DNA from 3 places in the Stenotrophomonas sp. IS26 genome. Region 2 is predicted to be linked to each of the others. Evidence: predicted binding sites of a transcription regulator. Region 2 holds the regulator's gene; each other region holds the start of a gene.
What was found. The regulator HrcA, encoded in region 2, represses chaperone genes, less so after heat shock. The targets are predictions, from matches to a motif close to TTNGCACTCNNNNNNNNNGAGTGCNAA.
Positions count from the first base shown of each region.

Region 1: the regulator HrcA is predicted to act here: its motif matches at 2,141-2,167, upstream of ACW6W5_RS01620 (co-chaperone GroES).
Region 3: the regulator HrcA is predicted to act here: its motif matches at 2,214-2,240, upstream of rpoH (RNA polymerase sigma factor RpoH).

Region 1 is NZ_JBSZJV010000001.1:393,117-397,274, forward strand. Features, by position in the region: gene cutA (divalent-cation tolerance protein CutA) at 1-64, opposite strand, end outside; gene ACW6W5_RS01615 (endonuclease) at 137-1,921, opposite strand; gene ACW6W5_RS01620 (co-chaperone GroES) at 2,215-2,502, shown strand; gene groL (chaperonin GroEL) at 2,594-4,158, shown strand, end outside.
Region 2 is NZ_JBSZJV010000032.1:2,060-6,217, reverse strand. Features, by position in the region: gene fur (ferric iron uptake transcriptional regulator) at 1-244, shown strand, start outside; gene recN (DNA repair protein RecN) at 371-2,032, opposite strand; gene hrcA (heat-inducible transcriptional repressor HrcA) at 2,158-3,225, shown strand; gene grpE (nucleotide exchange factor GrpE) at 3,308-3,823, shown strand; gene dnaK (molecular chaperone DnaK) at 3,999-4,158, shown strand, end outside.
Region 3 is NZ_JBSZJV010000001.1:349,077-353,234, reverse strand. Features, by position in the region: gene purD (phosphoribosylamine--glycine ligase) at 1-1,218, shown strand, start outside; gene rpoH (RNA polymerase sigma factor RpoH) at 1,328-2,203, opposite strand; gene ACW6W5_RS01440 (TonB-dependent receptor) at 2,566-4,158, opposite strand, start outside.

The DNA of each region.
Region 1 (4,158 bases), on a different contig from region 2:
GCGCGGCGCAGGCCACGTCGGGGCAGGTGGTGAACAGCAGGAAGACGGGATCGGCAATCGACATGACCGCCGAGTATAGGACCGCCAGAGGCCAATGGTCCGACCGGCGCCGCGAGGGGGCGCCGGTCGGCCGGGCTCAGTTGGCCAGCTGGCAGGTGGCCGGCTTGGCCGAGGTGAACAGCGTCGGGGTGGCCCACTCCGGGTGGTCGATGAACGGATTGCGGTTGCCCTGGAAACTGAAGATCACCTCGTTGCGAGCGCGTTCCGCCGCGTCCGGCGGGTCGGACAGGTGCCAGTCGATCAGGGTCGAGAGCAGGCCCATGTAGGCCGGCGAGGCCGAGGTCTTGACGATCCTGCTGCGGTCGTCGGTCAGCTCCAGGTCCGGCTCGGACTGCCCGGTTTTGGCATCTTTACCGCCTTCATAACGGATCGCCATGTACATCACCGCACGTGCCATATCGCCCTTGCGGTGGCCCCACACTTCGAACGAGCCGCCATTGCCATCCGGCGTGCGCACCCAGTTGGAGGTGCCCGGGTAGCCACCACTGCCGCCGCCGAATCCGTTGTTGGCCTCGGTCGCGCGTTCACCGCAGTTGCTGTCGCATGTGGCAAAGGGCTTGTTGCCGCGGTCCGCATTCCACTGTGCATCGGTCAGATACAGCATGTGGGTGTCGGTGTAGGGCGCATACGGCAGGCCTTTGTCGCCGGTGGTGCTGGCAAAGCCCAGCGAGTTGGGCCAGGTGTGTTCGCGGTTGTAGGTCAGCCCGCTGCCGGTGCCCGCCCGCCCGCTGACCTTGGTGTAGCTGCGGTTGCGGTAGGCATCGAGGATCTTGCCGCTGTTGTTGGGATCTTCGTCGGCGATTTCCAGGATGGTCCAGGTGCTGGTGCCCGAGCCGCTGTAGGGATAGGCGGTGTGACCCTTGATGGTCTCGTGCAGCGAGCAGCGCAACTGGCTGGGGGTGGAGGTGTTGACCCGGGCGTAGTACTCCCCGGGCGTGCCGGGGTTGCCCGGATCGGGCGTGGTGGCGGTGGCCACGGTGAAGGCGATGCGTGTATCGGCGGCCGGGCGGGCGCCCTGGGCATCCTTCACGCGGGTGGCGCGGATGTCGAAGCGGCAGGCTTCCCCCGCCACCAGCGCGGTGTTGGTGGCCAGGGTGAAGCGGGTGCCGGTGGTCGGGTGGCTCAGCGCGACCGTGCCGGACTGGCCGCAGCTCAGCGCGAAGGCGCCGCTGGAGAGGGTGACCGGCTCACTGAAGGTGACGCTCAGGTCGGCGGCAGCCGGGAAGGTGCTGGCGCCCTGCTCGGGGGTGGTGGCAGTGACCGAGGGCGCGGTATTCGGGCCGGTCGGGCCGCCGCCGCTGAAGGTCTGGCCGTGGTTGCAGGCGCCGAAGGTCTGCGTGGCCGATTCGGCCCAGGTGAAATGGGCGTATTGGCTGCCGGTGCCGGTCAGCTGCAGGGAGGTGCCCGGGGCGGTGCCGTTGGTCTCGCTGACCGGGATGTTCTGGCTGGTCAGGCCCGCGGCGGGGCCGGCGGCGGCGGTGATGGTGCCCTCGTAGCTGAGGAACTGGACCACCTTGCCGCTGGCGTCGACCAGGGCAATGCCGTCGTTGGGACCGTTCTGGATCCCGTTGGTCGGGTAGCTGACCGTGGCCAGCCGGGCGCCGCCGCAACTGGCAGTGCCGGCCGGGACCGCGTTGTTGGCGTAGACCGCGGCGGCCGAGGGGTTGCTGCCGTTGTAGAGATAGAGCCGGTAGCCGGACAGGTCTTCACCGGCGGTGGCGATCACTTCGATGGCCTCGCCGACGTCTCCGGCGGGGGTGCTGTCGTCGTAATGCAGTTCATTGATGAATACATCGGCCCGGGCCGGGCTGGTGGCCAGCACCAGCAGGCAAGCCAAGGACAGCGGCGTCAGCAACCTCATCTACGGCTCCTTGTGATTGGTCAGTGCCGCTCGAATCTACGCAATCCAGATGACACATCGATTGGTCTGTCGGATTCGACCTTTCGCATTGAGAACTGCGTCAAACATTCACGCGCGGGCCCGGATCGGCAAAAAAAACCGGCCGCCTGCCCTTGAAAGGGGTGGGGCCAGCACCATCTCTGCTCTGTCCCGCACCGTCGGGTTTTTTCGTGAGCGTGGCTGGCAGTCGCCCTGTGCGAGTGCTAACATCGCCAGACTTTCCTAGACCAATCAACAACTTAAAAGGGTCTCACATGAGCATCAAGCCGCTTCATGACCGCGTCGTAGTCAAGCCGATCGAAGCCGACGAAATCTCGTCCGGCGGCATCGTGATTCCGGATTCCGCCAAGGAAAAGTCGACCAAGGGTGAAGTCGTGGCCGTCGGCCCGGGCAAGCCCCTGGACAACGGCAGCGTGCGCGCGCCGTCGCTGAAGGTCGGTGACAAGGTCATCTACGGCCAGTACGCCGGCAGCAGCTACAAGTCCGAAGGCGTCGAGTTCAAGGTCCTGCGCGAAGACGACATCCTCGCCATCGTCGGCTGAGTGATGCGGCCGGCCCCGTGCCGGCGCTTCCGCACTTCCTCCCGTTCAAGCAGCCGGGCATCGCCCGGCTCTACATAAAAAGGTAATCGCAATGGCTGCCAAAGATATTCGTTTCGGTGAAGACGCCCGCGCCCGCATGGTTCGCGGCGTCAACGTTCTCGCCAATGCCGTCAAGGCCACCCTGGGCCCGAAGGGCCGCAACGTCGTGCTCGAAAAGAGCTTCGGCGCGCCGACCATCACCAAGGACGGCGTGTCCGTCGCCAAGGAAATCGAACTGGCTGACAAGTTCGAGAACATGGGCGCGCAGATGGTGAAGGAAGTTGCTTCGCGCACCAACGATGACGCCGGCGACGGCACCACCACCGCCACCGTGCTGGCCCAGGCCCTGATCCGCGAAGGCGCCAAGGCCGTCGCTGCCGGCATGAACCCGATGGACCTCAAGCGCGGTATCGACAAGGCCGTGATCGCCGCCGTCGCCGAGCTGAAGAACATCTCCAAGCCGACCGCTGACGACAAGGCGATTGCCCAGGTCGGCACGATCTCGGCCAACTCGGACGAGTCGATCGGCAACATCATCGCCGAAGCGATGCGCCGCGTGACCAAGGAAGGCGTCATCACCGTTGAAGAAGGCTCGGGCCTGGATAACGAGCTGGACGTCGTCGAAGGCATGCAGTTCGACCGTGGCTACCTGTCCCCGTACTTCATCAACAACCAGCAGTCGCAGACCGCTGACCTGGATGATCCCTACGTGCTGCTGCACGACAAGAAGATCTCCAACGTGCGCGACCTGCTGCCCGTGCTGGAAGGCGTCGCCAAGGCCGGCAAGCCGCTGCTGATCATCGCCGAAGACATCGAAGGCGAAGCGCTGGCGACCCTGGTGGTCAACACCATCCGTGGCATCGTGAAGGTCGTGGCCGTCAAGGCACCGGGCTTCGGCGATCGTCGCAAGGCGATGCTGGAAGACATGGCCGTGCTGACCGGCGGCACCGTGATCTCCGAGGAAATCGGTCTGTCGCTGGAAAAGGCGACGATCAAGGACCTGGGCCGCGCCAAGAAGGTGCAGGTCTCCAAGGAAAACACCACGATCATCGATGGCGCCGGCGAGAAGGCCAACATCGAAGCGCGTGTCACCCAGATCAAGACCCAGATCGAAGACACCTCCTCGGATTACGACCGCGAGAAGCTGCAGGAACGCGTGGCCAAGCTGGCCGGCGGCGTTGCCGTGATCAAGGTCGGTGCCTCGACCGAAATCGAAATGAAGGAAAAGAAGGATCGCGTCGACGACGCCCTGCACGCGACCCGTGCAGCCGTTGAAGAAGGCGTGGTCCCGGGCGGCGGCGTTGCGCTGGTTCGTGCGGTCACCGCGCTGAGCGGCCTGAAGGGTGCCAACGAAGACCAGAACCACGGCATCCAGATCGCCCTGCGCGCGATGGAAGCCCCGCTGCGCGAAATCGTGGCCAATGCTGGCGAAGAGCCGTCCGTGATCGTCAACAAGGTCAAGGAAGGCACCGGCAGCTTCGGCTACAACGCCGCCACCGGCGAATTCGGCGACATGCTGGAATTCGGCATCCTGGACCCGACCAAGGTGACCCGTTCGGCGCTGCAGAACGCAGCCTCGATCGCTGGCCTGATGATCACCACCGAAGCGATGGTTGC
Region 2 (4,158 bases):
CCGGGTGCTGACCCAGTTCGAGGCCGCCGGCCTGGTGCTGAAGCACAATTTCGAAGGTGGCCAGGCCGTCTACGAGCTGGACCGCGGTGGCCACCACGACCACATGGTCGATGTCGACAGTGGCAAGATCATCGAGTTCGAAAGCCATGAGATCGAGGAGCTGCAGCGCAAGATCGCGGCCGACCATGGCTACGAGCTGGAAGAGCACTCGCTGGTGCTCTACGTCCGCAAGAAGCGTCGGTAACGGCCTGCAGGCCGCCCGGATGCGATCAAAAAACCCCGGGCATGCCCGGGGTTTTCGTTTTCAGGGGGAGGCGCCGGTTCCGGCGGGGCGCCGGCCAGCGGCCGGCACTAGCCGATCACGGGGGCCTCAGGCCTGCAGCAGCTTGCGCGCCGCCGCCCGGGCTTCCTTGCTGACTTCCACGCCGCCCAGCATCCGGGCCAGCTCTTCTTCGCGGGCCTTGGTATCGAGCTTTTCGACCGCGCTCTGGGTCATGCCGTCCACCGGCGCCTTGCTGACCCGGTAGTGGGCGTGGCCCTTGGAGGCGACCTGGGGCAGATGGGTGACGCACAGCACCTGACGCTTCTCGCCCAAGGCGCGCAGCTTCTGCCCGACGATGTCGGCCACGGCGCCGCCGATGCCCGAATCGACCTCGTCGAAGACCATGGTCGGCACCGCGTCCAGGCCCAGCGCGGCGACTTCGATCGCCAGCGAGATACGGGAAAGCTCACCACCCGAGGCGACCTTGCGCAGGGCGCGCGGTGGCTGGCCGGCGTTGGCGGCGACCAGGAACTCGACCCGCTCGGCGCCGTTCGGGTCCGGCTTGGCCACGGTCTGCGGCTCGATATCGATCAGGAACTGACCGCCGCCCATGCCCAGCTCGCCGATCAGGGTGGTGGTGGTGTCCGACAGGGCCTTGGCGGCTTTCCGGCGGCTGGCGCTGAGCACCTCGGCCACGGTCTTCCACTGGCCGGCGGCACGGTCGATCTCGCCGGCCAGGGCCTGCAGGCGCTCGTCGGCACCGCGCAGCTGCTCGACTTCAGCCTCCATTGCGTCGCGGTGCTCGCCGAGCGCTTCCATCGGTACGCGGTGCTTGCGGGCGAGGTCGTGCAGGCGGCCGAGACGGCGCTCGATATCCTCGAACTGCTCCGGGTCGGCATCCAGGTCGTCATGCACGCGATCGAGCAGGGACAGCGCTTCGTCCAGCTGGATGGCGGCGCTGTCGAGCAGGGCATCGACCTCGCCGAGTCGGCTGTCGTGTTCGGCCACGCGGGCCAGGTCATGGCGGGTCTGCTGCAGCAGCTGCAGGACCGAGACCTCGTCATCCCCATTGAGGCGGCTGACGGCCACGTCGCAGGCGCCGATCAGCGCGCTGGCATGGGCCTGGCGGCGGTGGCTGCTGCCCAGGGTGGCGATCGAGGCCGGGTCCAGATCCTCACGCTTGAGCTCGCTGAGCTGGTGCTCCAGGTAGCCGATCCGGTCGCTCACGTCGCCCTGGCGCGAGAGCGCCTCGGCTTCATCGACCAGCGTCTGCCAGCGTGCCGCGGTCTGGCGGACCTGGGCGCGCTCGGCGTCGTTGCGGGCGAAGGCATCCAGCAGCGAGAGCTGCGAGGGGCGCGAGAGCAGCGCCTGCTGTTCGTGCTGGCCGTGGATCTCCACCAGCATGCCGGCCAGCTCGGTGAGCTGGGTCAGCGTCACCGGGCGGCCGTTGATGAAGGCGCGCGAGCCACCGTCGGCGCGGATCACCCGTCGCAACTGGCACTGTTCTTCGTCGTCCAGCTCGTTGTCGCGCAGCCACTGGCGGGCCGGCGCGTCGGCCAGCGGCGCGAATTCGGCCGAGAGCTCGGCGCGCGCGGCACCGTGGCGGACCACGCCGCTGTCGGCGCGCAGCCCGGACAAAAAGCCCAGCGCGTCCACCATCAGCGACTTGCCCGCGCCGGTTTCACCTGAGACCACGGTCATGCCGGCGCCGAATTCCAGCTCGGTGGCGCGGACGACCGCGAAATCCTTGATCGATAGATGTCTAAGCATGGTCTACGTTGTACACGAGGGGTGTCTCCAAGCCGCGCACGCTAGCATGGGCCGGGGGCGTCTCCAATGACTTGCCAACGCCCCGTGCAGCCATTATCTAAGTGGGCGTCTCACAGGCTGATTCCATGCATCCTTCCGCGTCCCATCTCGCCCCGCGCGCCCGCCATCTGCTGCGGACGCTGATCGCGCGCCACATCCAGGATGGGGAGCCGGTCGGCTCGCAGACCCTTGCCCGGCATGCCGGCCTGGATGTCAGCCCGGCCACGATCCGCAACATCCTGGGCGACCTGGAAGACCTCGGCCTGCTCAGCTCGCCGCACACCTCGGCCGGCCGGGTGCCGACCGCGCACGGCTACCGGGTGTTCGTGGACAGCCTGGTCAAGATGCAGCCGCCGGGCGAGGGCGAGCTCAGCCGCCTGCGCACCGAGCTGGCCACCGGCACCGGCACCCAGGCCCTGCTCGGCAGTGCCTCGGAGCTGCTCTCGGCGATGAGCCATTTCGTCGGGGTGGTCAGTGCCCCGCGCCGGGAGCAGTTCGCGTTCCGGCATATCGATTTCGTGGCGCTAGACGCGCGCCGGGTGCTGGCGATCCTGGTGTTCGCCGACAACGAGGTGCAGAACCGGGTGATCGAACCGCGCCGCGGCTTCAATCCCGGGGAGCTGGAGCAGGTCGCCAACTACCTCAATGCCAACTGCGCCGGGCGGCCGCTGGCCGAGATCCGGGCCCGGCTGCTGCTGGAGCTGCGCGATGCGCAGTCGGAAATGGAGCAACTGCTGGCGCACAGCATCGAGCTGGCCGAGCAGGCGATGGTGCCGCCGGCCGATGACATGGTGCTGGCCGGGCAGACCCGCCTGATGGGTGTGCAGGACCTGTCCGATCTGGAGCGCCTGCGCGAGCTGTTCGATGTGTTCGCCAGCAAGCGCGAGATCCTGCAGCTGCTCGAGCGCACCATCCAGGCCCCGGGCGTGCGCATCTTCATCGGCGAAGAGACCGGGGTGATGCCGCTGGAGAGCGTCTCGCTGGTCACCGCCCCGTACTCGGCCGATGGCCAGGTGCTGGGGGTGCTGGGGGTGATCGGCCCGAAGCGGATGGCCTACGACCGCATGATCCCGCTGGTGGAAGCCACCGCCCAGGTACTGGGGGCCGCGCTGGGCTCGCCCGCTGGCGGCGGATTGTCCCGCGATCGCGCATAAAGCGGCCCTGGACTCTTGAATCCCGTAGCCGCGCCCACATAGGGATGGGTGGAGGCGGAGAGTCACCGCCAAGGATCCGGAAATGAACCAAGATCAGTCAGATATCGCATCCCAGAATCCCGCCGGCGAGCCCGGCGCTGAGCCGTCCCTGCAGCAGCAGCTGGACAGCCTGCACAACGAGCTGGCCCTGCTGCGTTCGGAGTCGCTGCGCGAACGCGCCGACCTGGACAACCAGCGCAAGCGCGTTGCCCGCGACGTGGAACAGGCGCGCCGCTTCGCCAACGAAAAGCTGCTTGGCGAGCTGCTGCCGGTGTTCGACAGCCTCGATGCCGGCCTCAATGCCGCCGGCAGCGAGCCGAGCCCGCTGCGCGAAGGTCTCGAACTGACCTACAAGCAGCTGCTCAAGGTCGCCGCCGACAATGGCCTGACCCTGCTCGACCCGACCGGCCAGACCTTCAACCCAGACCACCACCAGGCCATCAGCCAGGTCGACGCGCCCGGCGCGGCGCCCGGCAGCGTGGTGCAGGTATTCCAGAAGGGCTACCTGCTCAACGACCGCCTGCTGCGGCCGGCGCTGGTCGTGGTGGCCCGCGACTGACCCACGGGTCGGTCCGCCGGGCCAGGCCCGGCGGTTCGACCGGACGCTGAACGCGTTGGGTCGCCATCGGACACTGTGTTTGATGGACGGCTTGAAAGTGTCCGCAGCGTCCCACACATCCCATTCATAACCCGGCAGCTGCCGGATGTACCCAGAACTTTCAGGAGTCTCCCTCATGGGCAAGATCATTGGTATCGACCTCGGCACCACCAACTCGTGTGTGGCGATCATGGACGGCGGCAAGGCCCGCGTCATCGAAAATTCGGAAGGCGATCGCACCACGCCCTCCATCGTCGCCTACACCAAGGACGGCGAAGTCCTGGTCGGCGCCTCGG
Region 3 (4,158 bases), on a different contig from region 2:
AAGGTCCGTGAGGTCATCGTCGCCCCCGGCAATGCAGGCACCGCCACCGAGCCCAAGTGCCGCAACGCGGACGTCAAGGTCACCGATCTGGACGGCCTGCTGGCACTGGTGGGCACCGAAGGCATCGGCCTGACCGTGGTCGGCCCGGAAGTGCCGCTGGTGGCCGGTGTGGTCGATCGCTTCCGCGCCGCCGGGCACCGCATCTTCGGGCCCACCGCCGCCGCCGCGCAGTTGGAAGGCAGCAAGGCGTACGCGAAGGACTTCCTGGCCCGCCACAAGATCCCGACCGCGTTCTATGCCGTGCATACCGACATCGACCCGGCGCTGGCCTACCTGCGTGAGAAAGGCGCACCGATCGTGGTCAAGGCCGATGGTCTGGCCGCCGGCAAGGGCGTGATCGTGGCGATGACCCTGACCGAGGCCGAGGACGCGGTGCGCGACATGCTCTCCGGCAATGCCTTCGGCGATGCTGGCGCACGCGTGGTGATCGAAGAATTCCTGGACGGCGAAGAAGCCAGCTTCATCTCGATGGTGGACGGTAAGACGGCACTGCCGATGGCGACCTCGCAGGACCACAAGCGCGTCGGCGACGGCGACACAGGCCCGAACACCGGCGGCATGGGCGCGTACTCGCCGGCCCCGGTGGTGACCGACGAAGTGCATGCGCGCGTGATGCGCGAGGTGGTCAACCCGACCGTGCAGGGCATGATCGCCGACGGCATTCCGTTCACCGGCTTCCTCTATGCGGGCCTGATGATCGATGCCAGCGGCGCGCCGAAGGTGATCGAGTTCAACGTGCGCTTTGGCGACCCGGAAACCCAGCCGGTGATGCTGCGCCTGCAGTCGGACCTGGTGGATCTGGTCGAAGCGGCGATCGATGAGCGCCTGGACACCGTGGAGGCGCAGTGGGATCCGCGCCCGTCCCTCGGCGTGGTGATGGCCGCCTCGCCGTATCCGGAAACCCCGATCACCGGCGACGTGATCCACGGCCTGGAAGCGGTCGCCGCGACGGCCAAGGTGTTCCATGCCGGCACCACGCTGGACGCGCAGGGCCAGGTGCTCAGCGCCGGCGGCCGCGTGCTGTGCGTGGCGGCATTGGGCGGCACGGTGGGCGAGGCACAGCGCAACGCCTACGCCGGCATCGGTGCGATCCACTGGGCCCATGAGTTCCACCGCCGCGATATCGGCTGGCGGGCGATTGCGCGCGAGCAGGGCTGACCTGGCACGGTCGGGGCCACGACCGATCGAAGCACTGCCCTGAGCGCCAGAAAGCAAAAAGGCCCGGCATCAAGCCGGGCCTTCTCGTGTGATCACGCCAGTCACTGCATCACGCAGTAAACAGCGCCTTCATCTTCTTCAGGGCGTTCGCCTCGACCTGGCGGATGCGCTCGGCGGACACGCCGTACTCATCGGCCAGCTCCTGCAGCGTCACCTTGCTGTCCGCGTCCAACCAGCGACGGCGGATGATGTCGCGCGAACGCGCATCCAGCTCGGCCATGCCTTCGCGCAGCAGCTGCAGCTGATTGTCTTCGCTGTCCATCCGCTCATACGCCATCGAAGGATCTTCTTCGTTGGCTCGCAGGTAGGCCGCCGGCGACGGCGGTGCATGATCGTCATCGTCATCGCTGGAGAGATCGAAACCGATATCGCGACCCGACAGGCGCGACTCCATCTCGAGCACTTCGCGCTCGGACACGTTCAGGTCCTTGGCCACCGCGCTGACTTCGGCCGCGTTCATCCAGCCCAGGCGGGTCTTGGACTTGCGCAGGTTGAAGAACAGCTTGCGCTGCGCCTTGGTCGTGGCGACCTTGACGATGCGCCAGTTCTTGAGGATGAACTCGTGCATTTCCGCGCGGATCCAATGCACCGCGAACGACACCAGGCGAACGCCCATGTCCGGGTCGAAGCGCTTCACCGCCTTCATCAGGCCGATGTTGCCTTCCTGGATCAGGTCGCCCAGCGCCAGGCCGTAGCCGTTGTAGCCGCGGGCGACGTGCACCACGAAGCGCAGGTGGGAATGGACCAGCTCGCGCGCGGCATCCAGATCCAGCTCGTCGCGGAAGCGGCGGGCCAGATCCTGCTCGTCATCGACCGACAGCACCGGGATCTGGTGCACGGCACCGATGTAGGCGTCCAGCGAACCGAGCGCACTGGGAATCGGGAGATTGTTTGCCACAAGGGCAGTAGAGGTGTTCTGGCTCATAGCACTCATCTTAGCAGTCCCGGAATTGGACTGCTAAAGGGGAAAGAAGTTCCAGCGTTCTGTTGATGGGATGCTGGTACAGATTGCCCGTCTAACGTACCGCGAAATGATGACAGTGGCGAGAGCCCGGGAACGAGGCAACAAACCCCGTGAAATCAACAGGATAGGGTGATTAATCGGGGGATATCGCGTGTTTTCTGGCTGAACAGCCCGCCGGAAACGCCCATTCATCCTGGAAAGGTTGCCGGCAGTTCAGCCAGGCATGGGCTGGCCCTACCCCCTGCCCCCACCGGAGCCGACCGCCAACACCGCGATCCCCGGTAGTGCCACGCCATGCGTGGCAGGCCCGAACCCACCGACGCCTAGTAATACCCTGCCATGTTCAAGAAGAACCCCTTCTGGTCGTACTTCAGCTCGGTCATGTCATCGCTGAATTCGGTGAAGTTGTAGCCCACCCCGACCTTGAAGTTCTCCCCCACCCGGCGGTCCAGGCCCACCAGCCAACCTTTGCGCACGCCGCCGTCGCGCACCTTCAACCACCGGTGCTCGGCCAGGCCTTCCCACTGCGCGAACAGGCGATAGCGCAGCTGCAAGGCAGCGAAGTCGGCACGGCTGTCCAACCAGGCCCCCTCACCGCGCCCGGTGCGGTAGTCACCCCAGCGCGAAGCCAGCTTGCCGGCCACTTCCCAGCGCGCGCCCAGCTGACGGATCCCTTCGAGCGAAAGGATCTGCGAACGCTGGTCGTACAGGTTGCCGCCCTCCTGGCCGAGCGAGGCCACGTCGTAGAGATAGGTGAACTTGCCGAAGCCGGCCCAGCGCGTGTTGTCGTGCGGGCGCCAGGCGAAGCCCATGTTGGTCTCCACCAGCTTGGCATCGGCCAGGCGGTCAATGCGGTCTTCGGTATCGGCGTAGTTGGCGCGCAACGCGAAACGCCAGTCTTCGTTGAGCTTGTACAGCAGGCGGTTGGTGGTCACCCACTGCTCGCGCTGTTCGGCGCCACTGTCGCGGCGGTACTCCAGCTTGCTGTTCCACTGCGCCACCGCATCGGTGCGCCCGCCACTGACGCTGTAGGCGCGGCGATCGACACGGCCGACGGTGGAGTCCAGTTCGCCGTCCATGATCGTGAAGCCCAGGTTCCAGCCCTGCGCGGGATAGAAATCCATGCCGAAGGTATGCACGATGCCCGCGCTGTCCTGGCGACGATCCTTCAGATACTGGCTCTCGTTGTAGACGTTGACCTGGTTGCTCAGCCGCCAGCGCTGGCCCAGCGTCCAGCCACTCTGCAGGCCGGTATCGAACAGCGGATCGGTGCCGGTGCGGTCGGTGCTGTAGCTGTAACTGCCGTAGAGGCTGTGATCCGGTGCCATGCGGTACTCGCCATCGACCTTGGCACCATGGCCGCGGCTGCCACCACTCACTTCCGCACCGACACTGCTGCGATCGCCGAACAGGTACCGCGCGCCGAGGGTCAGCAGGTCGTTCTTCTCGTAGGCACCGCCGTCATCGTCCAGCGTGACCTGCCCGGTGCCGTACAGCTCCCACGACGCGCCGAAGCGCTGGCGGTAGCCGATCGCAGCGAGCAGTGCATCCACGCTCTGCAGTTCCTGCTCCTCGCGCACGCGGCGCAGTTCACCGGTCAGCTGGCCGTCGTTGCCCAGCCGCCATTCGGCGGTCAGCTGGCTCTGCTCCAGGGCAAGTTCGCCCTGCTCGGTGCGGGTGTGGCGGCCGTACAGGCTGAGGTCGTCGGTGAGGTAGCCGATGAACTCGGCGCCGTACTCCTGGATCGGCAGGCCGGTGTCCTGGCGCGCAACCGAGAAGCCGGCATCGACGTCGCGCCACCACGCCCCCAGGCTCCAGTCCTGCGTGGTCCAGCCCAGCTCGCGCAGGTTGGCCCGCGCTTCCACTGCGCTGGCGGTGCCCGAGCGCCGGCCTTCGTACGGGTTGCGGCGGATGAA